2 regions of the Pseudomonas sp. P4_B3 genome follow, and region 2 is predicted to be linked to the other one. Evidence: riboswitches for the same ligand, from Rfam matches in the RefSeq annotation. Region 2 holds a riboswitch; the other holds the start of a gene.
The links. A riboswitch is a leader RNA that binds a small molecule or an ion and turns the genes downstream of it on or off. The one in region 2 is predicted to bind cobalamin.
Positions count from the first base shown of each region.

Region 1: linked by a shared signal. The riboswitch ahead of cobW (cobalamin biosynthesis protein CobW) and the one ahead of cobO (cob(I)yrinic acid a,c-diamide adenosyltransferase) in region 2 are both predicted to bind cobalamin.

Region 1 is NZ_JBFUHR010000021.1:2,678-17,204, reverse strand. Features, by position in the region: gene cobN (cobaltochelatase subunit CobN) at 1-2,019, opposite strand, end outside; gene cobW (cobalamin biosynthesis protein CobW) at 2,023-3,093, opposite strand; cobalamin riboswitch at 3,197-3,409, opposite strand; cobalamin riboswitch at 3,604-3,829, shown strand; gene AC1DWG_RS23360 (CbtB domain-containing protein) at 3,951-4,142, shown strand; gene AC1DWG_RS23355 (CbtA family protein) at 4,154-4,861, shown strand; gene AC1DWG_RS23350 (cobalamin biosynthesis protein) at 4,858-5,271, shown strand; gene cobM (precorrin-4 C(11)-methyltransferase) at 5,357-6,103, shown strand; gene nfuA (Fe-S biogenesis protein NfuA) at 6,213-6,797, opposite strand; gene AC1DWG_RS23335 (fatty acid cis/trans isomerase) at 6,993-9,290, opposite strand; gene metH (methionine synthase) at 9,447-13,157, shown strand; gene AC1DWG_RS23325 (DUF2970 domain-containing protein) at 13,260-13,481, shown strand; gene AC1DWG_RS23320 (ABC transporter substrate-binding protein) at 13,488-14,527, opposite strand, start outside.
Region 2 is NZ_JBFUHR010000023.1:44,942-59,468, reverse strand. Features, by position in the region: gene AC1DWG_RS24565 (DUF2066 domain-containing protein) at 1-1,003, shown strand, start outside; gene AC1DWG_RS24560 (AI-2E family transporter) at 1,040-2,113, shown strand; gene hda (DnaA regulatory inactivator Hda) at 2,344-3,048, shown strand; gene AC1DWG_RS24550 (C40 family peptidase) at 3,271-3,903, shown strand; gene AC1DWG_RS24545 (C40 family peptidase) at 4,070-4,606, shown strand; gene AC1DWG_RS24540 (class I SAM-dependent methyltransferase) at 4,625-5,287, shown strand; gene AC1DWG_RS24535 (PQQ-dependent sugar dehydrogenase) at 5,412-6,725, opposite strand; gene AC1DWG_RS24530 (hypothetical protein) at 6,792-7,376, opposite strand; cobalamin riboswitch at 7,530-7,762, shown strand; gene cobO (cob(I)yrinic acid a,c-diamide adenosyltransferase) at 7,845-8,456, shown strand; gene AC1DWG_RS24520 (cobyrinate a,c-diamide synthase) at 8,453-9,850, shown strand; gene bluB (5,6-dimethylbenzimidazole synthase) at 9,847-10,497, shown strand; gene cbiB (adenosylcobinamide-phosphate synthase CbiB) at 10,494-11,402, shown strand; gene cobD (threonine-phosphate decarboxylase CobD) at 11,395-12,387, shown strand; gene AC1DWG_RS24500 (cobyric acid synthase) at 12,384-13,835, shown strand; gene cobU (bifunctional adenosylcobinamide kinase/adenosylcobinamide-phosphate guanylyltransferase) at 14,000-14,521, shown strand; gene cobT (nicotinate-nucleotide--dimethylbenzimidazole phosphoribosyltransferase) at 14,518-14,527, shown strand, end outside.

The DNA.
Region 1 (14,527 bases), on a different contig from region 2:
ATCGGCATCGCTGTCGAGCTGCTCGTCCAGCTGCAGTTCACGGTCGATGTGGGTGTCGCGCACCAGTTGCAGGATGTCGCGCTGCAACTCGCGGGCGCGGCGCGGATCGAGCAACTGCGCTTCGTAATACTCGTCGGCCAACAGTTCGAGGTTACGCAGTGGGCCGTAGGTTTCGGCGCGGGTCAGCGGTGGCATCAAGTGATCGATGATCACCGCCTGGGTGCGCCGCTTGGCCTGGGCGCCCTCGCCCGGGTCATTGACGATGAACGGATAGATGTTCGGCAGCGGCCCGAGCAGTGCATCCGGCCAGCAATTTTCCGAGAGCCCCACGCCTTTGCCTGGCAGCCATTCGAGGTTGCCGTGCTTGCCGACGTGGATCACGCCGTGGGCGCCGTAGGTGTTGCGCAGCCAGAAGTAAAACGCCAGGTAACCGTGGGGCGGGACCAGGTCCGGGTCGTGATACACCGCGCTCGGGTCGACCTGATAACCCCGCGCCGGTTGAATGCCGACGAAGGTCAGGCCCAAGCGCAGGCCGGCGATCATCATCCGTCCGCTGCGGCACATCGGGTCGCTCTCCGGCGCGCCCCAACGTTCGAGCACCGCCGCGCGGTTGGCTTCGGGCAGTGCATTGAACATCGCCAGATAATCATCCATGCCCAGGCTTTGCTGGCACGGACGCAGGTCGAGGGTCTCGAGATCGTTGCTGACGCCACCCAGCAACTGCTGGATCAGCGCGGTGCCGCTGTCCGGTAACTCAGCCGGCAACGGATAACCTTCGGCATGCAGCGCCCGCAGAATGTTCAGCGCCGCCGCCGGGGTGTCGAGGCCGACGCCATTGCCGATGCGGCCGTCGCGGGTCGGATAATTGGCGAGAATCAAGGCAATGCGTTTTTCAGCATTGGGCACCCGCGCCAGATCGACCCAGCGCCGCGCCAGTTCGGCAACGAAATCCATGCGTTCCGGTTGTGGCCGATAGCAGACCACATCCGACTGACTGCGCTCACTGCGCCACGCCAGGTCCTTGAAGCTGATCGGACGGCTGATGATACGCCCGTCCAGTTCCGGCAAGGCGATGTGCATCGCCAGGTCGCGAGGGCCAAGCCCTTGTTCACTGGCACGCCAACCCGGCTCGTTGTCCTGGGCGCAAATCGCCTGGATCACCGGAATATCGCGACGGAACGGCCGCAGGTGCGGCGCTTCGGGACTGGACTGGGCGAAACCGGTGGTGTTCAGGATCACCGAGACGCTGGCCTCGTCCAGCCAGTCCTCGACCATGGAAAGGCAAGCTGGCTCTTTAAGACTGGCCAGCGCAATCGGCAATGGATTCAACCCCGCCGCCTGTAAACGCTGGCAAAAAACATCAATGAAAGCGGTGTTCGCCGCCTGCAAATGCGAGCGGTAAAACAGCACTGCCGCCACCGGTTGATCGGCGTGCCAGTCGGCTTGCCAGTCGCTCAGTGCGGCAGAATGTTGGTGCGGATGGTAAATCGCCGTGCGCGGCAGGGTTTGCGGCTCGCCCCAGGTGTAATCACGGGCCAGCCAGCGGTTGGCCAGACAGCGGAAGAAATCCAGGGCGTTACCCCTGCCACCCTGACGCAGAAACTGCCAGAGCCGGTCGCGATCCTCGGCACCGACGGTGCTCAGGTCACTGAGCTCCGGGTCCGGACGATCATCGCCCGGCACCAGAATCACCTGCACGCCGCGCTGCGACAGTTCGACCAGGCGCTCGATGCCGTAACGCCAATAGGCGATGCCGCCGTGCAGTGAAATCAGGATCACCCTGGCGTGACGCAGCACTTCATCGACGTACAAATCGACCGAGGCATGGTTCTGCACCAGCATCGGGTTGGCCAGGCGCACGCTCGGATAATCTTCGGGCAATTGCTGCGCCGCTTCGGCGAGCAGCGCCAGGCTGGAATCGCCGCTGCACAGGACCACCAGCTCGGCAGGGGTTTGTCCAAGGTCGGCAATGTTGTCATCCGACACGAAACCGCCGGGTTGGGTCCTGAGCAGGTGCATGGCTTACACGCTGAGCGCGGCGCGCAATTGCGCTTCGAGCACGGCGGCGTCCAGTTCCTGGCCGATCAGCACCAGGCGGGTTACGCGTGCTTCTTCGGCGCCCCACTGGCGGTCGAAGTGCTTGTCGAAACGCGTGCCCACGCCCTGGATCAGCAGGCGCATCGGTTTGTTCGGGATCGCGGCAAAACCCTTGACCCGCAGGATGCCGTGCTGGACCACCAATTGGGTCAGCGCATCCAGCAGCAAGCTTTCGTCGGCTTGCGGCAGTTCGATGGAGATCGAATCGAAGGCGTCGTGATCGTGGTCGTCATGATCATCGTCACCATCGTGATGATGGTCGTGGTGGCTGTGACGACTGTCGATGTGTTCTTCGGAGCCGGCACCCAGGCCGATCAGCACGCCCAGTGGCAGGCGACCGCTGCTGGCTTCAATGATTTTCACCGCTGGCGGCAATTCCTCGGCGACTTCCAGGCGCACGCGGGCCAGGTCCGCCGGGTTGATCAGGTCGGCTTTGTTGAGAATCACCAGGTCGGCGCTGGCCAGTTGGTCGGCGAACAGTTCGTGCAGCGGCGATTCGTGGTCCAGGTTCGGGTCGAGTTTGCGCTGGGCGTCGACCTGATCCGGGAAGGCGGCGAAGGTGCCGGCGGCCACGGCCGGGCTGTCGACCACGGTGATTACCGCATCCACCGTGCAGGCGCTGCGGATTTCCGGCCACTGGAAGGCTTGCACCAGCGGCTTGGGCAGGGCCAGGCCGGACGTTTCAATGAGGATATGGTCGAGATCGCCGCGACGGGCCACCAGTTCGCGCATCACCGGGAAGAATTCTTCCTGGACGGTGCAGCACAGGCAGCCGTTGGCCAGCTCATAGACACGGCCGTTGGCTTCTTCTTCGGTGCAACCGATGGAGCATTGCTTGAGGATTTCGCCGTCAATGCCCAACTCACCGAATTCGTTGACGATCACCGCGATGCGGCGACCCTGGGCGTTGTCGAGCATGTGCCGCAGCAGCGTGGTTTTACCCGAGCCGAGAAAGCCGGTGACGATGGTGACGGGGAGTTTGGCCAGTGTTTTCATCGGATGCCCTATGGCTAAGGTGGCGGGCATACGGGACGACGACCGGCAACGCGGGCGCGCGTGCCTGAAGAGTTCGCCACCGGATCACCCCGCCCGGTTGAAAGTGAGAATCTGTGACGAGGCAGGTCTCCTGGCTGACGGTGTGCCGGCCTTGAGCCTGGCATTCGCTGCGCCTTCCCGCCGGCCTCATGGATTGAGTCAGCAGTGGCGTGGCAACGAACATCACCGTTCACAGTTGCGGGGGCAGCCGCGGCATCGACCGCGTTCCCTTCTTAGCTTCGACAAACGCCGAAGAACCTCGAAAGCGCAAGGCTACGCATGGTGGGAAGACCGGTCAATCACTGTAGGAGCTGCCGAAGGCTTCGATCCTTTGATTTTGCTTTTAAAAACAAGATCAAAAGATCGTCCGAACGCGGCCCGAGCCTTCGGCAGCTCCTACAAAGAGCCGGGCATCATTCAGCTTCAAGTGAGAACCCTTGCCAATTGACGCCCAACCCCCGCCCATGCTCTCCTACGCACCTTGTTACGGGTGCCCTTCACAGGGTGAAACGGGAAACCGGTGAATCATGTGCTTTACTCTAAAGCCATGTCAGTCCGGTGCTGCCCCCGCAACGGTAAGCGAGCGAAGCGTCAGATCCACTGTGCCAATACGGCATGGGAAGGTGATGCTTTCAGGTTCAGGCCCAAGCCTTTGCCCCTCGTGAGCCCGGAGACCGGCCCGCAACACAAAGTGACCAGCACGGTCACTGAACCAACAAACCCGCGGTGGGCGGGCGCTGTTTGAAACCTTGCGCGCCTGGTCGTGCGGTTTTTTGCATGCGCTCTTAATCCCCGCTGACAGACCAGAGGGAAACGCCATGTCGATCATCAGCAGCGCCGAACACACATCCGCGAGCACCACCTCAACCCTGACCCAACGTCTGACCGTCGCCGTCTGTGCGTCGATCCTTGGCGCGTGCCTTGTGTATTTTGCCGGTTTCTCGCACATCGAAGCGGTGCACAACGCCGCCCACGATACCCGTCACAGCTCCGCGTTCCCGTGCCATTGAGAGCTGTCGTCATGATCAAGCGTATTGCGCAAACCGCAGGTTTCACCGGGTTGCTGGCCGCCCTGTTGCTAACCCTGCTGCAAACCTTCTGGGTCGCTCCGCTGATTTTGCAGGCCGAGACCTACGAAAAATCCGAGCCGGCCGCTGTTGAAATGCATGAACACGCCGACGGTGCGATGGCTGCCCACACTCACGATGCGCAAGCCTGGGAGCCGGAAGACGGCTGGCAGCGCGTGCTGTCGACCACCGGCGGCAACCTGGTGGTAGCGGTCGGTTTCGCCCTGATGCTCGCCGGCCTGTACACCTTGCGTGCGCCGACCAAAACCTCCCAGGGCCTGCTCTGGGGCCTGGCCGGTTATGCGACGTTCGTGCTCGCGCCGACGCTCGGCCTGCCACCTGAATTGCCCGGCACTGCCGCCGCCGATCTGGCACAACGGCAACTGTGGTGGATTGGCACCGCTGCTTCCACTGCCGTCGGTATCGCCCTGATCGTATTCAGCCGTCACTGGCTGATGAAAGTCCTCGGCGCAGCGATTCTCGCCGTCCCCCATGTGATTGGCGCGCCGCAACCGGAAGTGCATTCGATGCTCGCTCCGGAGGCACTGGAAGCCCAGTTCAAAATCGCTTCGCAACTGACCAACGTGGCGTTCTGGCTGGCCCTGGGCCTGATCAGCGCCTGGTTGTTCCGTCGCAAAAGCGATGGTCAATACCACGCATGACGGATATCAGCACAGCGCCGACCCTGGTGGTCGGCCTGGGCTGCCAGCGCGGCTGCCCCGTCAGCACGTTGCTGGCGCTGCTCGATCAGGCACTGGAGGCGCACCAGATTGCTCGTCATGAAATCAAGGCCCTGGCCAGCATCGACTCGAAGCGCGACGAACCTGCGTTAATCGAACTGGCTCAGCAGCTTGGCCTGGAATTGATGTATTTCAGCAGTGAACAACTGGCCGCTTATGAACCGCAACTCAGTCATCAATCGCAAATAGCGTTTGAACGCACCGGTTGCTACGGCGTGGCGGAAAGCGCCGCACTGGCCCTGGCGGAACAACTGGCCCAGGCCCCGGCAAAACTGCTGATTCCACGACAAAAATACGCCCAGGCAACCCTGGCATTGGCCGGCGCGGCATAAAAAACCCGATAATCCCCACCGTTGATCATGAACACTCTTCATCTGAAGCCCTGTTCAGCCCCTTTTTTCCCCACAGGAACCGACGATGACCGTCTACTTCATTGGCGCAGGTCCCGGCGACCCCGAACTGATTACCGTCAAGGGCCAGCGGCTGATTCGCAGTTGTCCGGTGATCATTTATGCCGGTTCCCTGGTACCGGCCGCCGTACTGGAAGGTCACTGTGCCGAACAGGTGGTCAACAGCGCCGAACTGCACCTGGAACAGATCATCGACCTGATCAGGACCGCCCACGCCAACGGTCAGGATGTTGCCCGGGTGCACTCCGGCGATCCGAGTCTTTATGGCGCCATTGGCGAGCAGATTCGCTATCTGCGCGAGTTGGGAATTGCGTTCGAAATCGTCCCAGGCGTGACGGCCACAGCCGCTTGCGCTGCGCTTTTGGGTGCGGAGCTGACGCTGCCGGACGTTTCGCAGAGCGTGATTCTGACGCGCTACGCCGACAAGACCACCATGCCACCCGGAGAGGAGTTCTCCAGCCTCGCGCAACACGGCGCGACCATGGCGATTCACTTGGGGGTCAATCACCTGGCGAAGATCGTTGAGGAACTGCTGCCCCATTACGGCGCCGATTGCCCGATTGCGGTGGTCCACCGCGCGAGCTGGCCGGATCAGGATTGGGTGATGGGAACACTCGAGGATATTGCCGGGAAGGTTGAAGCCAAGGGCTTTCGCCGTACGGCGTTGATTCTGGTGGGTCGGGTGCTGGGCAGCGACCACTTCAGCGAGTCATCGCTGTATCGCGCGGGGCATGCGCATCTCTATCGCCCTTAAAATCAAAAGATCGTCCGAAGGCTCGGGCCGCGTTCGGACGATCTTTTAAGCTTCGCCCATAAAAAACGGCGCTCACGGGGCGCCGTTTTTTGATTTCGCAGCGAACACCTTAGTAGTAGGCGTTTTCTTTCTGCGTGTGGTCGGTCACGTCGCGAACGCCTTTGAGCTCCGGGATGCGCTCGAGCAAAGTGCGCTCGATGCCTTCCTTCAGCGTCACGTCGGCCTGGCCGCAGCCCTGGCAACCACCGCCGAACTGCAGGACGGCGATGCCGTCTTCGACCACGTCGATCAGGCTGACCTGACCGCCGTGGCTGGCCAGCCCCGGGTTGATCTCGGTTTGCAGGTAGTAGTTGATGCGCTCGTTGACCGGGCTGTCGGCATTGACCATCGGTACTTTGGCGTTTGGCGCCTTGATGGTCAGCTGGCCGCCCATGCGGTCGGTGGCGTAGTCGACAACCGCATCGTCCAGGAAGGCTTCGCTGAAGTGGTCGATGTACGCGGTGAAGCTTTTGAGCCCCAGCGCGGTGTCTTCGGGTTTTTCTTCGCCCGGCTTGCAGTAGGCAATGCAGGTTTCGGCGTACTGGGTGCCAGGCTGGGTGATGAAGACGCGGATGCCGATGCCCGGGGTGTTCTGCTTGGACAGCAGATCAGCCAGATAATCGTGGGCGGCGTCAGTGATGGTAATAGCGGTCATGGAAACTCCTCGCAGGCTTGGGCGCAGTTTACGCCAATCAACGCGCCGGACAAAGTCCTAGTATTTTTGTCGGGAAAGATTCTTCGATGCTCTGTAGGAGCTGGCTTGCCAGCGAAGGCGCCAGATCAGTCGACATTTGTGTTGAATGTCGTGGCCTCTTCGCTGGCAAGCCAGCTCCTACAGGGTGGTGGTGGTTCAGAGGTTCTCGTAACGGTTCATGTCCAGCACGCCCTCTTCCACCGGATCGGTTTCGTGGATGTAGCGGCTCAGGTCATGGAAATAAGCCCAGAATTGCGGATGACTGCGGCGTATTCCCCAACGTTCGACGATTTTCTCGAAGCTGTCGGTATCCTTGGCGCTTTCCATCGCATCCACAAACGCCGGCACTTGCCCGGCCGGGATGTTGAACATGAAGTTCGGATAGCTGCTGAGTACACCCGGGAAAATCGTCAGAGTGTCGAGCCCCGGCTGATAGCGCAGCGATTCGCCAAGCAGGAATGCGACGTTGCTGTGGGCACGGTTGCGCAGCAGGCTATAGACCTCACGCTTGCCGCTACGGGTTTCGATGCGCAGCAGGGTCGCTTCCGGCAGTTGATCAATCACTTTCAACCCGGCCGCCGGACGCGAAGTCAGGCGGCTTAGCGTCTGTTCGGCACTTTGCAGGTCCGGATCAATGTTCGGCCGCGAGCAGTAGGCGCCGTCGCAGCGGTTGATCGGGTCGGGTCTGGCATTGAGATCGCCGTAACGGGCCAGCAACTGCATGGCAAAGTCGCGCTTGGGATCCTGCGGATTGAGATTCAGCGCAGTCGGCTTGTCATCGTCGATGGACTCGTAGTCCAGCCACATCTTGAATTTTCCACTGTTCTGATACCAGTCGTCGAGGTAGCCATCCCGGGAATCGGCAGGCATCAGGCGCAGGAAATTCTGCTCGGCACCGTTGCGGATCAGGTCGAAATACAGCCGCGTCTGGGCCTGGTGGGACACATTGCCGAACACATCGAAGTTCACTGCCAGTTGATAGTAGGTGCGCTCCAGTAGCGGATAGTCGAACAGCCAAATGGTTTGCGGCACGTCGCCGATCAGGCCTTTGGTCACCGAAGCACTGTCGAAATGGCGGAAGATGCTCAGCAGCGCATTGTCGTTGCCCGCCCACAGGGTCGACCAGCTTGGCGCCGGCAGGTCGGCGTAGCTGTCCCGGCGCAAGGCTTCATATTCATTACGTTTGTCGCGGTAGTCGTGCCACAGGCTGAGGACACTGCCGACGTCGTCGTTCTGCCCCGGCATCGCCAGCAACGGCGTGGCCTGCCCGCGATAGTTCGGATCGGTGACATACAGGTCGTGCTCGGGCGCCTGGAACAGCGCCCAGAAATTATCGCGGATCACGTCCGTGGCGATCTGCCCGCGACACACCGGGCCGCGGATAAACGTGCGCACAAAGTACTCGGCGTTATCGAGCATGAACTGATAGCGCGCCTGGGCCGGGATCGCTTCGAAGGTGGCAAACGGGTTGGCCCGGCTCTGCGGCCCGTAGCCCGGCAATGCGTCGACCTGCCAGTTGCCGCTGTAGAACAGGCTCTTGACCCGCGCCAGCTTCGCCGCACTCAGCGCATAGGTGATGTGGGTCTTGTGCACGATCACGCCCTGCACAGGCCACAAGCGATAGTAAAACTGCGTGCCCGGATCATCGTTCGGGCGACGGGTGTTGATCAGGTCGATCGGCTGGCCGGTCGGGGTGCGCGAACGCACCCACTGGAAGAAATGTCCAGGCTCGCCATCCTTGAAGTAGAGATGGGCGAGGAACCAGTGCTCGAACAGCCAGCGCCCCACCAGGCTTTCCCGGGCTCCCGGGGAATTGAGCAGGTTTTCCCATTGCACCACCTCCAAGGCTTCCCTGGCGCTGGGCGCCAGCGCCTGCTGATCGATCGGCGCGCCTGCCGCCAGCCAGCGTTGCAGCGTCTGGTACTGCTGGTCAGTCAGGCCGGTCACTGCCAGTGGCATGCCTTCTTTCGGGTGCGAAGCGGCGTAGCCGTCGAACTCCGCGGGCATGGCACACATGTTTTCCCGGTTCAGGCCCAGGACGATGTCTTCCGGCAGCTTGGCGCTGGGCTGCAATGGGGTTTTGTGGCCAAGTTCCAGCATCCGCGCCATCAGTGCGGCCTGGCTGCCCCGGGCATCGAGCACCGAATAGAAGCCCTTTTGCTGCCAGGCCTGTTTGCCGGAGGCGTCATAGAACAGTCGGGTCGGCGCAACGGCCTGGCGGCGGTCACCGTCGTAGACCGGGATTTTCGTCGCGCCCCGTGCCGCGCCCTCGCCGCTGCCCAGGTTGAGCTGACAGGCGGCGTCGTTGCAGGCGTGGCAGGCCACGCACTTTTCAGTGAAGATCGGTTGAATGTCGCGGCTGTATGAAATGACAGAAGAAATCGCCGGACTTTGCGCCACAGCGCCCCAGCTTAAAAACAAAAACAATGTGCTGATGACGAAGCGATACGACATGTCCCTGGTCCTGAATCCTGGAAAAACGCCGCGATTCTACCGGTCTGTCATCCTTGCCAACATGAACGATATTCATGCAAATTCGAGTCTTGCTCCAAAAGCGCACAGGTTTGCTATCATCCCGGCCCTTCGTCATGGTCTTACCGAGTAGTCCAAATGTCCGATCGCAGCGTTCGCCTTCAAGCTCTCAAGCACGCCCTCAAAGAGCGCATCCTGATTCTCGATGGCGGTATGGGCACGATGATCCAGAGCTACAAGCTCGAAGAGCAGGATTACCGTGGCAAACGCTTCGCTGACTGGCCGAGCGATGTCAAAGGCAACAACGACCTGTTGGTACTGACTCGCCCGGATGTGATTGGCGGCATTGAAAAAGCCTACCTGGACGCCGGCGCCGACATTCTGGAAACCAACACCTTCAACGCCACCCAGATCTCTCTGGCTGACTATGGCATGCAAGGCCTGGCGTATGAGTTAAACGTAGAAGGCGCACGCCTGGCGCGCAAGGTCGCCGACGCCAAGACCCTGGAAACCCCGGACAAGCCGCGCTTCGTTGCCGGCGTGCTCGGTCCTACAAGTCGCACCTGCTCGTTGTCCCCGGACGTGAACAACCCCGGCTACCGCAACGTGACCTTCGATGAACTGGTGGAGAACTACACCGAATCCACCAAAGGCCTGATCGAAGGCGGCGCCGACCTGATCCTGATCGAAACCATTTTCGACACCCTGAACGCCAAGGCGGCGATCTTCGCCGTCCAGGGCGTGTTCGAGGAGTTGGGCATTGAGTTGCCGATCATGATTTCCGGCACCATCACCGACGCCTCGGGCCGCACCCTGTCGGGCCAGACCACCGAAGCGTTCTGGAACTCCGTGGCCCACGCCAAGCCGATTTCCGTCGGTTTGAACTGCGCCCTCGGCGCCCGCGAATTGCGCCCGTACCTCGAAGAGCTGTCGAACAAGGCCAACACCCACGTTTCCGCGCACCCGAACGCCGGCCTGCCGAACGAATTCGGCGAGTACGACGAATTGCCGTCGGAAACCGCCAAGGTCATCGAAGAATTCGCCCAGAGCGGCTTCCTCAACATCGTCGGCGGTTGCTGCGGCACCACGCCGGGCCACATCGAAGCCATCGCCAAGGCCGTGGCCGGTTATGCGCCGCGCGAGATTCCGGACATTCCCAAGGCGTGCCGCCTCTCGGGCCTTGAGCCGTTCACCATCGATCGCAGCTCGCTGTTCGTCAACGTCGGCGAGCGCACCAATATCACCGGCTCCGCCAAGTTCGCCCGCCTGATCCGCGAAGACAACTACACCGAAGCCCTGGAAGTCGCCCTGCAGCAGGTCGAAGCCGGCGCCCAGGTGATCGACATCAACATGGACGAAGGGATGCTCGATTCGAAGAAGGCCATGGTGACCTTCCTCAATCTGATCGCCGGCGAACCGGACATCTCCCGCGTCCCGATCATGATCGACTCCTCGAAGTGGGAAGTGATCGAAGCCGGCCTCAAGTGCATCCAGGGCAAGGGCATCGTCAACTCGATCAGCATGAAAGAAGGCGTCGAGCAGTTCATCCATCACGCCAAGCTGTGCAAGCGCTACGGCGCCGCCGTGGTGGTGATGGCCTTCGACGAAGCCGGCCAGGCCGACACCGAAGCGCGCAAGAAGGAAATCTGCAAACGCTCCTACGACATTCTGGTCAACGAAGTCGGCTTCCCGCCGGAAGACATCATTTTCGACCCGAACATCTTCGCCGTGGCCACCGGCATCGAAGAACACAACAACTATGCTGTGGACTTCATCAACGCCTGTGCCTACATCCGTGACGAACTGCCGTACGCCCTGACCTCCGGCGGCGTGTCCAACGTGTCGTTCTCGTTCCGTGGCAACAACCCGGTGCGCGAGGCGATTCACTCGGTGTTCCTGCTGTATGCGATCCGTAACGGCCTGACCATGGGTATCGTCAACGCCGGCCAACTGGAGATCTACGACCAGATCCCGGTGGAGCTGCGCGACGCCGTGGAAGACGTGATCCTCAACCGCACCCCGGAAGGCACCGACGCCCTCCTCGCCATCGCCGACAAGTACAAGGGCGACGGCAGCGTCAAGGAAGCCGAGACCGAAGAGTGGCGCAACTGGGACGTCAACAAGCGTCTGGAGCATGCGCTGGTCAAAGGCATCACCACCCACATCGTTGAAGACACCGAAGAATCACGCCTGTCCTTCAGCCGCCCGATCGAAGTGATCGAAGGCCCGTTGATGGCCGGCATGAACATCGTCGGCGACCTGTTCGGCGCCGGTAAAATGTTCCTGCCTCAGGTGGTGAAATCCGCTCGGGTGATGAAGCAGGCCGTGGCGCATCTGATCCCGTTCATCGAACTGGAAAAAGGCGACAAGCCGCAGGCCAAGGGCAAGATCCTGATGGCGACCGTGAAAGGCGACGTGCACGACATCGGCAAGAACATCGTTGGCGTAGTGCTGGGTTGCAACGGCTATGACATCGTCGACCTCGGCGTGATGGTCCCGGCGGAAAAAATCCTGCAAGTGGCCAAGGAACAGAAGTGCGACATCATCGGCCTGTCCGGCCTGATCACCCCGTCGCTGGATGAAATGGTCCACGTCGCCCGCGAAATGCAGCGTCAGGACTTCCACCTGCCGTTGATGATCGGTGGCGCGACCACCTCCAAGGCGCACACGGCGGTGAAGATCGAGCCGAAGTACAGCAACGACGCGGTGATCTACGTCACCGACGCCTCCCGCGCCGTGGGCGTGGCGACCCAGTTGCTGTCCAAGGAACTCAAGGCCGGCTTCGTCGAGAAAACCCGCCTGGACTACATTGAGGTTCGCGAGCGCACTGCCAACCGCAGCGCCCGCACCGAACGCCTGAGCTACGGCGCGGCCGTCGCCAAGAAGCCGCAATTCGACTGGGCGAGCTACACACCGGTCAAACCGACTTTCACCGGTACGCGGGTGCTGGACAACATCGACCTCAACGTTCTGGCCGAATACATCGACTGGACGCCGTTTTTCATATCCTGGGACCTGGCCGGCAAGTTCCCGCGCATCCTCCAGGACGAAGTGGTCGGTGAAGCTGCCACCTCGCTGTACAAAGATGCCCGGGAAATGCTCACCAAACTGATCGACGAGAAACTGATCAGCGCCCGCGCGGTGTTTGGCTTCTGGCCGGCCAACCAGGTGCATGACGACGACATCGAGCTCTATGGCGATGACGGCAAGCCAATGGCCAAGCTGCACCACTTGCGTCAACAGATCATCAAGACCGACGGCAAGCCGAACTTCTCCCTGGCCGACTTCGTGGCGCCCAAAGACAGTGAAGTGACCGACTACGTGGGTGGCTTCATCACCACCGCGGGGATCGGTGCCGAAGAGGTCGCCAAGGCCTATCAGGATGCGGGCGACGACTACAACTCGATCATGGTCAAGGCCCTGACCGACCGCCTGGCCGAGGCGTGTGCCGAGTGGCTGCACCAGCAGGTGCGTAAAGACTACTGGGGTTATGCCAAGGATGAGGCGCTGGATAACGAGGCACTGATCAAGGAGCAATACACCGGCATCCGTCCGGCACCGGGCTACCCGGCCTGCCCGGACCACACCGAGAAAGCCCAGCTGTTCAAGCTGCTCGATCCAGAAGCCGAAGAAATGCGCGCAGGCCGCAGCGGCGTGTTCCTCACCGAACACTATGCGATGTTCCCGGCAGCGGCGGTCAGCGGTTGGTACTTCGCTCACCCGCAGGCGCAATACTTTGCCGTGGGCAAGATCGACAAGGACCAGGTGCAGAGCTACACCTCGCGTAAAGGTCAGGAGCTGAGCGTAACCGAGCGTTGGCTGGCGCCGAACCTGGGTTACGACAACTAAGATCAAGCAAAATCAAAAGATCGTCCGAAGGCTCGGGCCGCGTTCGGACGATCTTTTTTGTATTGTCTATGCTTACCTCTGACACAGGGTGACGAGGAATTTATGGACGATCCAGCCGACAACAACAAACCGCCCACTTTCTGGCAGATGCTGCAGAGCGTCATGGCGGCGGCGTTCGGAGTACAGAGCGGGAAGAACCGGGCGCGCGACTTCACTCACGGCAAGCCGAGTCATTTCGTGATTCTGGGCATTCTGTTCACGGCAGTGTTCGCGTTGACACTGTTTGGCATCGTCAAACTGGTGTTGCACCTGGCGGGTATCTGAACCGACTCAGTGCATCAGGGCTTGCAGGCCGAACGGGTAGCGCCAGGACGTCGGTCGCCCCTTGGCCGAGAGTTTCTGGAAATCCACACCGTAATCCTGAGTTGAGCTCAAAGCCAGCAATCGCTTGGCTTGTGCGTGATCGATCAGCTGCAACAACGGAATCTGCCGGTCGCGCCCACCGTACTGGCTGACATCCACCCCCTGGTCGTAGTCATGCAGTTGCACCAGCGCCCAACCACCAAGAGTGAAGTGGCCGCCCAACAGCACACTCAACCGCCCATCCAACAGCGCCTGTAACGCGGCCGGTGAATTGTTGATGGCGCTGAACAGCACGTCCTTGCCGGGCTGGCCTCCGGTTTCGGCATAAGCCTGCATGGCGCCAAAGGCCATTTCATCGTTGGCCGACCAGACCAGCGACGTTTGCGGATAACGCTTGAACAATAACCTGGCCTGTTCATAGGTGCGCTCGCGGGTCCAGCTGCCATAGACCAACTGGCGCAACCGCACTTCAGGGTGTTCGGCCAATGCCCGCATCATGCCCTTCTCACGCTGTTGCGCGGCTGGCGTGTTCTTCAGGCCGGAAAAGGCCACCAGATCAATGGCCTGACCGGGCGCGACCGGGCGATGCAGGCGAATCAGCTGCTTGAGCATCAAGTAGCCGCCCTCCTCATTGTTGGGCACCAGGCTGCCCAACCAGTCGGAATACTTGTCCGGCTGAGCGCCGAGCAAGCGCACCTGGTCTGCGGTCAGGCCGTTGTTGACCAGAAACAGCTTCACACCGCTGCCTTGAGCCAGACGCAGGATTTCGGGCGCAACGTACAGTTCGTTGACGAACACCAGATAGTCCGGTCGATTCGGCCCTTGCAGGGCTTCGCGGGCCTGTTTGAGTGTGGTTTCGGCGTTTCGCTCGGAATACTGGATGTGCAAATCCATGCCCAGGTCCTTGGCCGCGGCCTGCATGAATTGCGAGTAACTGACCCAGAACGCCTCTTGGGTGGTCCCTGGATTGAGGAACAATACGGACGCCGCCTGGACACACGGTGCCC
Region 2 (14,527 bases):
GGTCAGTCACGCCGAAACCGTCAAAGGCCTTTACCAGGTGCGCGAGCCGGTGAATGGCCAATCGTCCGAGGAGCGCGACCAGGCGACCCAGCGTGCGTTGGACACCTTGGTGTTGCGCCTGACCGGCGACCCCAAGGCCGCTCAAAGTCCGGGGCTGGTAGCGATTCGCAAAGACCCGCAACAGATCATCAGCCAATACGGCTTTGAGGCGGGGCCGCCGGAAGTCCTGAAAGTCGATTTCGATCCGGGCACCACCGAGCAGGCCTTGCGCCGCGCCGGCCTGGCGATGTGGGGGGGCAATCGGCCGTCGATCCTCGGCTGGTGGTTGAATGACTCCACCGAGGGTTCAAGCCTGGTGGGCGACGGTCAGGCCAGCGCGGCGCCGCTGCGTCGGGCGGCCCAGCACCGTGGCTTGCCATTGCGCTTGCCGTTGGCGGACTTGAATGAGCAGATCGTCGCGACCGCGCCGAATCTGGAGGGCGCAGATCCCGCGCCTTTGCAAGCGGCATCGGAACGCTACAACGCCGACGCCCTGCTCGCGGTACACGCCAAGGAAGAGGGCGGGCAGTGGCAAGCCAAGTGGCAATTGTGGCTGGGGGATAAAAAAGAGGCGGGTAGCGTGCAAGGCGCCAATCAGGCCGCCGTGGCCGATGCGGTGATGCTGGCGGTCAACGAGCGCCTGGCGCCGCGGTTTGTTGCCAAGGCCGGTGCTTCGAGTGAGCAATTGCTGGAGGTGCAAGGCATGAATCTTGAGCACTACGCGTCCCTTGGGCGCTTGCTGGAGCCATTTGGCGGGCGTGTGCAAAGTGTCGACGGCGACCGGATTGTCTATAGGGTCAATGGCAGCGCCGATCAGCTGCGTGCACAACTGTCGCTGGCGAGGCTGCAGGAAGCGCCTGCGGGTCAGGCACCGGCCCCGGCAGTGCCGGTTCAGCCTGCCGCCGGTGGTGCGGTGCCTGCCCCAGCGCCAGCCCCGACACCACAACTGCGTTATCGCTGGTAGTTTTTCTTTCTTTATATAGAAGCAATGGAGTGGTTCATGGCCGATACGCGGCGTTGGTTCTGGCTCGGTGGGGTGGTCCTGCTTTGTGCGTTTGTCTGGTTGTTGCATCCGATCCTGACGCCATTCCTGGTGGCGCTGCTGTTGGCCTACCTGTTCGACCCGCTGGTGGATCGGCTGGAGAAGGCAGGCCTGTCTCGAACCTGGGGCGTCGTGGCGGTGTTTGCCCTGTTTACATTGATCTTCACCGCGCTGCTGCTGGTATTGGTGCCGTTGCTCGCCAGGCAGTTGTTTCGTTTGTATGAGCTGGCCCCGCAGATGCTCGACTGGCTACAGCACACGGCGTTGCCCTGGGCGCAATCGAAGTTTGGCTTGTCGGAAGGTTTCTGGAAGTTCGACAAGCTCAAGGCCGCCATCAGCGAGCATATGAGCCAAACCACCGATATTGTCGGCGTGGTGCTGAGTCATGCCACTGCCTCGGGGTTGGCGTTGATTGGCTGGCTGGCGAATCTGGTGTTGATTCCGGTGGTGAGCTTCTACTTGTTGCGGGATTGGGACCTGATGATGGCCAAGATCCGCAGCCTGCTGCCCCGTGATCGTGAAGCGCGCGCGGTATCCCTGGCGGGTGAATGCCATGAAGTGCTCGGCGCGTTCGTTCGCGGACAGTTGCTGGTGATGGTGGCCTTGGGTGTGATCTACGCAGCGGGCCTGATGCTGGTCGGGCTGGAACTGGGCTTGTTGATTGGCCTGATTGCCGGTCTGGCAGCGATCGTGCCGTACATGGGGTTTATCATCGGCATTGGCGCGGCGCTGCTTGCGGGGTTGTTCCAGTTCGGTGGTGATCTTTATCCGATGCTCGGCATTGTCGCGGTGTTCATGGTCGGCCAGGCGCTGGAGGGTATGGTGCTGACGCCGTTGCTGGTTGGTGACCGGATTGGCCTGCACCCGGTGGCGGTGATTTTCTCGATTCTGGCCGGTGGTGAGCTGTTTGGCTTTACCGGTGTGCTATTGGCATTGCCGGTCGCGGCGGTGATCATGGTGCTGGTGCGTCATGTGCATGACTTGTATAAGGATTCTGAAATCTACGGGAGTGTCGACGAGCCGGAGTGGTAAGGGGCGTCGATGGTTGATGGCGGGTTGCCCGGGTTCATGCCGGATCAGCCTGCTTGCATCGCGCGACTGTCACATGCACCGCCAAAGAAACTGTCATAAAACCGGTGCATTAACGCAAACCTTTGATTTTGCTTGTTGTCTGTCGCATTGTGCGACCCGGCTCACGGGTATAAACTTCGCAAACTTTACACAGAGGCCACTAACGGTTCCTTTGGAACTGTTCAGTCAGGATGAAACCGATTCAGCTGCCCCTAGGTGTGCGTCTGCGTGACGACGCCACCTTTATCAATTACTACCCAGGCGCCAATGCCGCTGCACTCGGCTATGTCGAGCGGCTGTGCGAAGCCGACGCCGGCTGGACCGAGAGCCTGATATACCTTTGGGGCAAGGATGGGGTCGGGCGTACGCATCTGTTGCAGGCCGCCTGCCTGCGCTTCGAGCAATTGGGGGAACCTGCGGTCTATCTGCCGCTGGCCGAGTTGCTCGATCGCGGTATTGAAATTCTCGACAACCTTGAGCAGTACGAGCTGGTCTGTCTCGATGACCTGCAGGCGGTTGCCGGCAAGGCGGACTGGGAAGAGGCGCTGTTCCATCTGTTCAATCGTTTGCGCGACAGTGGTCGACGCTTGCTGATTGCCGCGTCGACATCCCCCCGTGAGTTGCCGGTGAAGCTGGCGGATCTCAAATCGCGCCTGACCCTGGCCTTGATCTTCCAGATGCGCCCGCTGTCCGATGAGGACAAATTGCGTGCCCTGCAATTGCGCGCATCCCGTCGCGGGCTGCATCTGACCGATGAAGTCGGGCATTTCATTTTGACTCGCGGTACCCGCAGCATGAGTGCGCTGTTCGAGCTGCTCGAGCGTCTCGATCAGGCCTCCCTCCAGGCTCAGCGCAAGCTGACAATCCCGTTTTTGAAAGAAACCCTCGGCTGGTAAACCCGCTGAATCCGGGGCTTTTAGCCAGTTCGGCGAATTACAGGCACCAGAAACCCCGCTTTCCTGCCCGGTTGCAGGCTGCGCGTATGTTTAAAATGGGCTTAAGCGCTTAGATGTAAACGAGAAACGGATAAGTCACAAAAAGATCGATTGAATTTGCAAATGAGGATGATAGCGGGCATAGTCTCGGCTTCTTTACAACTATCAGCCACGGTCGTGCCCATGCTAAATCGCTTCGCACCCCTCGTGCCTCTCGCACTCGTTACCCTGTTGTTCGGTTGCGCTGCCCACACTCCGGTGTCCCAGCAAGCCCCGCAGCAACAGGTTCAAAACTCCGTTACTGCCCAGTCTTCCGCTTTCTTTCAGGAAGAGCTGGCGACCGAAAAAGAACTCGCAGACTTCGCTGGCGGCAAGTCCTACCAGCTTCCGGTCCTGGCCGACAGCATCCTCGAACGTGGCATGTCCCTGATCGGTACCCGTTACCGTTTCGGCGGTACTTCTGAAGCCGGCTTCGATTGCAGCGGTTTCATCGGTTACCTGTTCCGCGAAGAAGCGGGCATGAACCTGCCACGCTCCACCCGCGAAATGATCAACGTGGACGCTCCGCTGGTCTCGCGCAGCAAGCTTGAGCCGGGCGACCTGCTGTTCTTCGCAACCAACGGTCGTCGCGGTCGCGTCAGTCACGCCGGGATCTACCTGGGTGACAACCAGTTCATCCACTCCAGCAGCCGCCGTAGCGGTGGTGTGCGGATCGATAGTCTGGGTGACAGCTACTGGAGCAAGACCTTCATCGAAGCCAAGCGCGCCCTGGCGATGGCACCGAATGCGTCGCCAATCGTCACTGCACGTAAATAAGCGGACAATTTGTAAGGCGAACTTAAAGTCTTACTTGAAGTTTGCCATATAACCGCTAGAATCCTGATATATGAATGATGGCAAACCGCCTGCGTCACGCGCAGGCGGTTTTCTTTTCTGCATTCCCAGCAGAAAAAAGCCGCAGCCAGATCAGGATGCTCTGCTTATGACGACGTCGGCCCGCCTCGCAATCATGTTCTTCGCTGCGCTACTCAGCGCCTGCGCCAGTCGTACACCGCCACCTGCGCCGGTGGTTCGCGCTCCCATCGTATTTGGCTCCTCACAAGCTTTTTCGCCCGAAGCGGAAGACGTGCTGTTTCGCGCGCTCGGCCTTGTGGGCACGCCTTATCGCTGGGGTGGCAACACGCCGGATTCCGGATTTGATTGCAGCGGCCTGATCGGCTACGTGTATCGCGATGTCGCCGGTATTTCCTTGCCGCGCACCACTCGCGAGATGATCTCCATGCAAGCGGCGAATGTGGGCAAGGAAGGCCTGCAAACCGGTGACCTGATTTTCTTCGCCACCAATGGCGGTTCCCAGGTCAGTCATGCCGGCATCTACGTGGGAGAAGGGCGCTTCGTCCACGCACCAGCCACTGGCGGCACCGTGAAGCTCGACAGCTTGTCCAAGGCCTATTGGCAAAAAGCTTATCTGAGCGCCAAGCGTGTTCTGCAGCCTGAACACCTGGCGCGCAACCCGTAACGTCCGGAGCTGCCGGTCATGACTGCTCGCACGCTTAATCTCGACGACGCCCTGTACCAATACCTGCTCGATGTCTCCCTGCGCGAAACGCCACTGCTCAAGCGCTTGCGCGATGAGACCCAGGCGCTGCCGATGGCACGTTGGCAGGTGGCTCCGGAGCAGGGGCAGTTTCTCGCTTTGCTGGTGAAACTGACGGGGGCCGGGCGCTTGCTCGAAGTCGGCACCTTTACCGGTTACAGTGCCCTGTGCATGGCGGCGGCATTGCCGGCTGATGGCTCGCTGATTTGCTGTGATATCCCCGGCGACTACAACGCCATCGCACGGCGCTACTGGCAAGAGGCGGGGCTCGCCGGGCGGATTGACCTGCGACTGGCTCCGGCGCTGGAAACCCTCGCCGAGCTTGAGCGACAAGGGCAGGGCGGGCAGTACGACCTGGTGTTCATTGATGCCGACAAGGCCAACTACCCGGCTTATCTGGAACACGCCCTGGGATTGCTGCGGGTCGGTGGGTTGGCGGTGTTCGATAACACCCTGTGGAGCGGGCGTGTGCTCGAGGCCAGCCCCGAGAGCGCGGACACCCGGGCAATCCAGGCGCTCAACCGAGCGTTGAAAGACGATGTGCGGGTGGATCTGTCGTTGTTGCCGTTGGGTGATGGGCTAACACTCTGTCGCAAACGCTAAGCCTTTGTGGGAGCGAGCCTGCTCGCGAAAGCGGTGTATCAGTCACCAAATTTGTCGACTGACCGTGCGCATTCGCGAGCAGGTCGGATCGCCGCACCGTCGCTCCCACAGGTGATGTATCCCGTTACCTGGCAGCCGAAACCCGCCACACCTTGTTCCCCACGTCATCGGCCACCAGCAGATCGCCTTGCCGGTCGATCACCACGCCCACCGGGCGGCCCATGGCTTGTTCTTTGTCGTTGAGAAAACCGCTGAGCACTTCAATGGGCTTTCCGACAGGTTTGCCTGCGCTGAACGGCACGAAAATCACTTTGTAGCCACTGTGTGGCTTGCGGTTCCACGAGCCGTGCTGACCGATGAATGCCCCTTGGGTGAATGGCGCCGGCAGCTTGCTGTTTTCGGCGAAGGTCAGGCCCAGTGACGCCGTGTGCGGGCCGACGGCGTAGTCCGGGGCAATGGCCTTGGCCACCAGGTCCGGGTTCTGCGGCTCGACACGAACATCGACATGCTGGCCGTAGTAACTGAACGGCCAGCCATAGAACGCGCCGTCTTTCACCGAGGTGATGTAGTCCGGTACCAGATCACCGCCGATTTCATCCCGCTCGTTGACCGCGGTCCACAGTGCGCCACTGTGCGGTTCCCAGGCCATGCCGTTGGGGTTGCGCAGGCCGGAGGCGAAGATCCGGTGCCGGCCGGTGGCACGGTCCACTTCCCAGATCGCTGCGCGACCTTCTTCCTTGTCCATGCCGTTTTCGGCGACGTTGCTGTTGGAACCCACGCTGACGTAGAGCTTGCTGCCGTCCTTGCTGGCGATGACGTTTTTGGTCCAGTGGTGGTTCAGCGGGCCGCCCGGCAGGTCGATCACCTTGATGGCTGGTGACTTGATCTGCGTATCGCCGTTTTCATAATGGAATCGCAGCAGGCTGTCAGTGTCGGCCACGTACAGGTCGTTGCCGACCAGCGTCATGCCGAAAGGGGAATTGAGGTTTTGCAGAAACACCGTGCGGGTTTCCGCGATGCCATCGTGATCCTTGTCCCGCAGCAACGTGATGCGGTTCGGGCTGGGCACGGTAGAGCCGGCACGCCCCATGACTTTCTTCATGACCCAGCCGCGAATGCCATTGCCGTCTTCGGGTTTGGGTGGTGCGGCGGTTTCCGCCACCAGCACATCGCCATTGGGCAGCACATAAAGCCAGCGCGGGTGATCCAGGTCTTCGGCAAAAGCGGCCACTTGAGTGCCCGTGGCGGCGACGGGTTTTGCACCCGGCGGCCAACCGATGGCCGGGGCGATGTTCATGGTCGGGATCAGGGTTTTGTTCGGTTCCGGCAATTGTGGCGATGGACCGGTGCCGTCGGAGACTTGCAGGCGGGAGGTCTCGCCACAAGCGGCGAGCCCTCCGCAGAGTGCGATAACGAGAACGAGCGGGGGCTTGCGCATGCTGGTGTTCCCTATGAATGCCTTGTTCTAATCATAGAGATGCGTTGTCGTCCGATGGTTCAACCCTTAGCCACGTGCTTCCTTGAACAGCACCGCAATGCCGGGGTGATAGTTGCCGGCTTCGTTGCGCAACTTGCGATAGGCGTAAGGGAAGTACCAGGCAACGGCGCAGGTGTGTTCCTTTTGCAGGTCGTCGACCATGTCCTGGAGTTCTTCCGGCGTTGCGCCTTGCTGGGCTTTTTGCGGGGCAACGAACAGGCAGCCGACTTTCAGGTCGCTGGCGTGGCTCAGTCGCTTTGCATCGCTGGTGATGTCGAGCAGGGCCTGGGTCAGGTTGAGGCTGTTGACCCGTGGCCAGCGCTGGCTGGTCTGGATGTACGCGCGGGTTTCGGGCGAGGCGAGGAACAGGTCGGCACGGCTGTTGCGTTCGCCTTCTTCGGTCTGTTTGCGGGTGGGCGTCTGTTGCAGCGTGACCATCTCGGCCATCCAGGCGGCGGCGGACAGCAGCCCGAGGTTGGCCTTTTCGTCGTGCCAGTACGGTGTGTCGCCATCACCGCGGACGGCGTTATAGCGGTCGATGCATTCGAACCAGCGCTCGAGCACCGGGCGCAGGAATTCCAGCTTTGGATTGCTGATGATCATGCCTTGCATGGGTTCACCCTTGTTATTGTGTTGTGGGGTTGTGGCTCTTTGATATCACTGCTTTGGGCGTGGCACAAGATTGACGTCAGTTTATTGATTGATGGCAGATATTCGGTCGATCGCCTCCCGGCTTTAATTGACGCTCCACCCCCAACCCTCTAACCTTCGCGGCTTGTTTCAGGTGCTCTGTGGCTTGGGTCGACAGAGTGAAACAGGGAAGCCGGTGAGTGAGTCCTTCTGTTGGTCGAAGGCCCGCAATTCCGGCGCTGCCCCCGCAACGGTAAATGAGTGAAAACTGTGTGTGATGCCACTGTGTCGATTCGATGCGGGAAGGCGCACAGTCTGGCCTCGCGCCACTCATGAGCCCGGAGACCGGCCTGATTCATCCAGCGGCATCACGGTGGGCGATGCCAGGCTTTTTGCCTTCTATTCTTGTGCCTGCCCGCCGTTATTCCTGCCTCAACGGAGAGCTCCCCCATGACTGATACCCCCGATCGTGACGAACGCCACCTGGCGCGCATGCAGCGCAAAAAAGCCGTGATCGACGAGCGCATCGCCAATTCCCCGAACGAATGCGGCCTGCTGCTGGTGTTGACCGGCAACGGCAAGGGCAAGAGCAGTTCGGCCTTCGGCATGCTTGCCCGCGCCATGGGGCACGGCATGCAGTGCGGCGTGGTGCAGTTCATCAAGGGCCGCAACAGCACCGGCGAAGAGCTGTTCTTCCGGCGCTTTCCCGAGCAGGTGCGCTTTCATGTGATGGGCGAAGGCTTTACCTGGGAAACCCAGGATCGTCAGCGCGACATCGCCGCCGCCGAAGCCGCCTGGGCGGTGTCGCAGCAACTGCTGCGCAATCCGTCCATCGGTCTGGTGGTGCTGGATGAGCTGAACATTGCCCTCAAGCACGGCTACCTCGATCTCGATCAGGTGCTCAGCGACTTGCAGGCCCGACCACCGATGCAACACGTGGTAGTCACCGGGCGTGCCGCCAAGCCGGAAATGATCGAGATGGCCGACACCGTCACCGAAATGGGCATGATCAAGCACGCCTTCCAGGCCGGGATCAAAGCGCAGAAAGGCGTCGAATTGTGAGTCAGCCTCGACTCTGTCCGGCGGTACTGATTGCCGCGCCGGCTTCCGGCCAGGGCAAGACCACCGTCACCGCGGCGCTGGCCCGATTGCATCGCAATCAGGGGCGCAAGGTCCGCGTGTTCAAGTGCGGCCCCGACTTTCTCGATCCGATGATCCTCGAGCGCGCCAGCGGTGCGCCGGTGTATCAGCTGGACATGTGGATGGTTGGTGAGCAAGAAAGTCGCCGGCTGCTGTGGGAAGCCGCTGCTGAAGCCGACCTGATCCTGATCGAAGGCGTCATGGGGCTGTTCGACGGTACGCCGTCGAGCGCCGATCTGGCGCGGCATTTCGGTGTGCCGGTGCTGGGTGTGATCGATGGCACGGCCATGGCCCAGACCTTTGGCGCCCTGGCCCTGGGGCTGGCGCGTTATCAGCCGGACTTGCCGTTCGCCGGGGTGCTGGCCAATCGTGTCGGTACGCTGCGCCACGCGCAACTGCTCGAAGGCAGCCTGACTGAAGGTTTGCGCTGGTACGGCGCGCTGTCCCGGGAAACCGGGATCGAATTGCCGAGCCGGCACCTGGGGCTGGTGCAGGCCAGTGAGCTGAACGATCTCGACCTGCGCCTCGATGCGGCCGCCGATGCACTGGCCAGTAGTTGCGAGGTTGCGCTGCCGCCGGCGGTCGAGTTCGCCGCCCCTGATGTCATTGCAGCCGAACCGCTGCTGGCCGGTGTACGCATTGCCGTCGCCCGCGATGAAGCCTTTGCGTTCACCTACGGCGCGAGCCTGGATCTGCTGCGGGCGATGGGCGCCGAGTTGTCGTTCTTCTCGCCGATCCGCGACCGTGCGTTGCCGGAGTCGGACAGCCTGTATCTGCCCGGTGGTTACCCGGAACTGCACCATGTTGGGTTGGCGCAAAACACCGCGATGCTCGACGCGATCCGTGCCCACCACCGGGCAGGCAAACCGTTGCTCGCCGAGTGTGGCGGCATGCTGTATCTGCTCGATTCCCTGACCGATGTCGAGGGCACTCGCGCCGAACTGGTTGGCTTGCTGGCCGGTGATGCGGTCATGCAAAAGCGTCTGGCCGCGCTGGCGTTGCAAGCGGTGGAACTGCCGGAAGGTTCGCTGCGCGGGCACACCTATCACCATTCGCTGACCACCACTGAACTGGCGCCGATTGCCCGTGGCTTGAGCCCTAACGGCGGACGCGGAGCGGAGGCGGTCTACCGTGAAGGGCGGATGACCGCCTCTTATGTGCACTTTTATTTTCCGTCGAACCCCTCGGCGATTGCCGCATTGTTTGCGCCTGACCTTGAAGCCGCTTTCGCTGCGATGCGGCGATCCGACAAGCCAGCTCCTACAATGGATCAGCTAGCCCCTGTAGGAGCTGCCTTGCCAGCGAAACGGCCATGACGGACGACGCATTTTCCGAAGCCGAACGCGCAGCGGTCTATCGCGCCATCGCCGAACGGCGCGACATGCGCCACTTCAGCGGCGGCACCGTCGAGCCCGAATTGCTGCTGCGCCTGCTCGAGGCCGCACATCAGGCACCGAGTGTCGGCCTGATGCAGCCCTGGCGCTTCATCCGCATCAGCGATCGTGCCTTGCGCGGACAAATCCAGGCCTTGGTGGAAGAAGAACGCGTCCGCACCGCCGAAGCCCTCGGCGAGCGCAGCGACGAGTTCATGAAGCTCAAGGTGGAAGGCATCAACGATTGCGCCGAGGTACTGGTCGCCGCACTGATGGACGACCGCGAGCAGCATATCTTCGGCCGCCGCACCTTGCCGGAAATGGACATGGCCTCGCTGTCCTGTGCGATCCAGAACCTGTGGCTGGCATCCCGCGCCGAAGGGCTGGGCATGGGCTGGGTGTCGCTGTTCGAACCACAGGCACTGGCGGACCTGTTGAGGCTGCCACCGGGAGCCAAACCGCTGGCGGTGCTGTGCCTTGGGCCGGTGAAGGAGTTCTATCCGGCACCGATGCTGGTGCTAGAAGGCTGGGCGCAGGCGCGTCCGCTACATGAATTGCTGTATGAAAACTATTGGGGAGTGAGTCAATGAGTGTGGCGTTGTTGAGTGTCGCTGCGGTTGCGCTGGATGCGCTGCTGGGCGAACCCAAACGCTGGCATCCGCTGGTGGCGTTCGGCCGTTTTGCCGACCGCATCGAGCAACGCTTCAATGGCGGCGGTCGCGGCTGGCGCAGTCATGGCGTCACCGCGTGGGTGATCGCCGTGTTGCCGCTGACGCTGTTGGTCACGGCATTGTCCTGGGCGCCTTATGTCGGCTGGATCATCGAGATTCTCGCGCTCTATTGCGCCCTCGGCATGCGCAGCCTCGGTGAGCACGTCACGCCTGTGGCCAAGGCATTGCGCGGCGATGATCTTGATGAAGCGCGCAAACGTGTGAGTTATCTGGTCAGCCGTAAAACCAGTGATCTGGATAAAACCGAAGTCGCCCGTGCCGCTACCGAGTCGGTACTGGAAAACGGCAGCGACGCAGTGTTCGCGGCGTTGTTCTGGTTTGCCGTGGCGGGTGCGCCGGGCGTGGTGCTCTATCGCCTGAGCAATACGCTGGATGCGATGTGGGGTTATCGCAATGAGCGCTTCGAACGGTTCGGCTGGGCGGCGGCGAAGGTCGACGACGTGCTCAATTACATTCCTGCGCGCCTGGTGGCACTGACTTACGCGCTGCTGGGCAAAACCCGGCTGGCGTTGAAATGCTGGCGCACCCAGGGCCCGACCTGGGACAGCCCGAACGCCGGCCCGGTGATGGCGGCAGGGGCGGGCGCCCTTGGCGTCGAGTTGGGCGGGGCGGCGATTTATCATGGCGAACTGCATCAGCGTCCGCAGTTGGGCGAAGGCGTGCCGGCGGATGCCGACTCCATTGACCGGGGCTGGCAATTGGTCCAGCGCGGGGTATGGTTATGGCTGCTGATTCTCTGCCTGGGGGCCGAATTTTATGCTTGAACACGGGGGGCGATTGCGCAAGGCGGCGCTCGAATACGGCATAGATGAAGCCGACTGGCTGGATCTGTCCACGGGCCTTGCGCCCTGGCCGTTTCCTGTGCCGGATATTCCGCTGCGGGCCTGGGCCCGTTTGCCGGAAGCGGACGATGGTCTGGAGCAAGCCGCCTGTGATTACTACGGCACCTTGCAGGCTTTGCCGGTGGCCGGCTCGCAAATGGCAATCCAGCTGCTGCCGCGATTGCGTCGGGCGGGCAAGGTCGGCGTGCTGTCGCCGTGTTATGCCGAGCACGCTGAAGCGTGGCGTCGTAACGGCTACATCGTGCGTGAAGTGCTGGTGCACGAAGTCGACTTCTTTATCGACAGTTTCGATGTGCTGGTGGTGGTCAATCCGAATAACCCCACAGGCTTGAGCCTGACGCCCAGTCGCCTCCTCGACTGGCACGCGCGGCTGGCCCAGCGCGGTGGCTGGCTGGTGGTGGACGAAGCGTTCATGGATAACACGCCGCATCTGAGCCTGGCTCCGTATGCCCATCAAGTCGGGTTGATCGTCCTGCGCTCCTTCGGGAAGTTTTTCGGCCTGGCCGGAGTGCGCCTGGGGTTTGTGCTGGCCGAGCGCAAGTTGCTCAAGTTGCTGGCTGAACAAGTGGGGCCGTGGGCCGTGAGCGGGGCAACCCGGGTAGTGGGTCAGGCCTGCCTGCGCGATACCGAAGGGCAGACGCGGCAACGGGTGCGCGCGGATGAGGCCAGCGAGCGCCTTGCGTCGTTGCTGGAACAACAGGGGTTCCAGCCTCAGGGCGGTTGTGCGCTGTTCCAGTGGCTGATCACCGAGCGCGCCGAAGAGCTGCATGAGTTCATGGCCCGGCGCGGCATTCTCCTGCGATTGTTCACGCACAACAGCAGCCTGCGATTCGGCTTGCCCGGTGACGAAATCGCCTGGGTACGACTGGCGCGGGCGTTCGACGATTTCGCCAAGGAAAACCAATGACCACGCTGATGGTGCAGGGCACTACATCGGACGCCGGTAAAAGCACGCTGGTAACCGCGCTGTGCCGTTGGGTCACACGTCAGGGCATAAGGGTGGTGCCGTTCAAGCCGCAGAACATGGCACTCAACAGTGCGGTGACCGCCGACGGTGGCGAGATCGGCCGCGCCCAGGCGGTACAGGCCCAGGCCGCGCACCTTGAACCGCACACCGACATGAACCCGGTGTTGCTCAAGCCCAACAGTGACACCGGTGCCCAGGTGATTATCCATGGCCGCGCTGTCACGACCATGAATGCCGTCGCCTATCACGACTACAAAACCATCGCCATGCAAGCGGTGCTGGCCTCCCACGAGCGCTTGAGCGCGGCGTATCCGCTGGTGATGGTCGAGGGCGCGGGCTCGCCGGCGGAAATCAATCTGCGGGCCGGCGACATCGCCAACATGGGTTTCGCCGAAGCGGTGGATTGCCCGGTGCTGCTGATCGCCGATATCAATCGCGGCGGGGTTTTCGCCCACCTGGTAGGCACCCTCGAACTGCTGTCGCCGAGCGAACAGGCGCGGGTCAAAGGCTTCGTGATCAATCGTTTTCGTGGCGACATCGCGTTGCTGCAACCCGGTCTCGACTGGCTCGAAGAGCGCACCGGCAAACCGGTGATCGGCGTGCTGCCGTACGTGATGGACCTGCACCTGGAGGCCGAGGACGGCATCGATCAACGCCAGACCGACAAAGCCGAGCAGGTGCTGAAGGTGGTGGTGCCGGTGCTGCCGCGCATCAGCAATCACACCGATTTCGATCCGCTGCGCCTGCATCCGCAAGTGGACCTGCAATTCATTGGCCCCGGCCAGGCGATTCCGCCTGCCGACCTGATCATTCTTCCTGGCTCGAAAAGTGTGCGCAGCGACCTCGCGTACCTGCGGGCCAACGGCTGGGACACCGCCATCGCCCGGCATCTGCGTTACGGCGGGAAACTGCTGGGAATTTGTGGCGGCCTGCAAATGCTCGGTGAGCAAGTGCATGACCCGCTGGGTCTCGAAGGTGCGCCGGGTTCCAGTGCCGGTTTGGGGCTGCTGGCGTTCCAGACTCTGCTCGAACAAGAGAAGCAGTTGCGCAATGTGCGTGGTCGCCTGGCGCTGGAAGATGCGCCCGTTGCGGGTTATGAAATTCATGCTGGCGTGACCACCGGACCGGCCCTGGAACATGCCGCCGTGCATCTGGATGACGGCCGCTGTGATGGTGCGCAAAGTGCTGACGGGCAGATTTTCGGCACCTACCTGCACGGGCTGTTCGAATCGCCGGCGGCGTGCAGTGCGCTGCTGCGCTGGGCGGGTTTGCAGGAGGTGCAGGACGTGGATTACCACGGCTTGCGCGAACGTGATATCGAGCGGCTGGCGGATCTGGTGGAGAAGCATTTGGATACCGGGCTGTTGCGGAAACTCTGTGGGGTATGAGGTGACTGTCATGGCCCCTTCGCGGGCAAGTCGGACCGCCGCATCGCCGCTCCTACAGGGTTATGAGGTGTACCCAATATTTATGATCGACGCAGGTCAACTGTAGGAGCGGGCTTGCCCGCGAAGGGGCCAGTCGCCTCACCGAAGATTTCAAGGAAACAACCATGCTCCAACTGATCCTCGGCGGTGCCCGCTCCGGCAAGAGTCGTCTGGCTGAAAAACTCGCCATCGACAGCGCTCTGGCCGTCACATACATCGCCACCAGCCAGCCACTCGATGGAGAAATGAGCGAGCGGGTGGCCCATCATCGCGCCCGTCGTCCTGCCGAATGGGCATTGATCGAAGAGCCGGTGGAGCTGGCCCGGGTGCTGCGCGAATCCGCCCGCGCCGACCGCTGCCTGCTGGTGGATTGCCTGACCCTGTGGCTGACCAACCTGCTGATGCTCGACGATGCCGAGCGCTTGCAAGCCGAGCGTGATGCCTTGCTGGACTGCCTGGCGTTGTTGCCGGGTGAAATCATTTTTGTCAGCAACGAGACCGGAATGGGTGTCGTGCCGCTGGGCGAATTGACTCGCCGCTATGTCGATGCAGCCGGTTGGCTGCATCAAGCTCTGGCTGAGCGTTGTCAGCGTGTCGTCCTGACCGTCGCCGGCCTGCCTCTGACTCTGAAAGGAACTGCGTTATGACTCAAT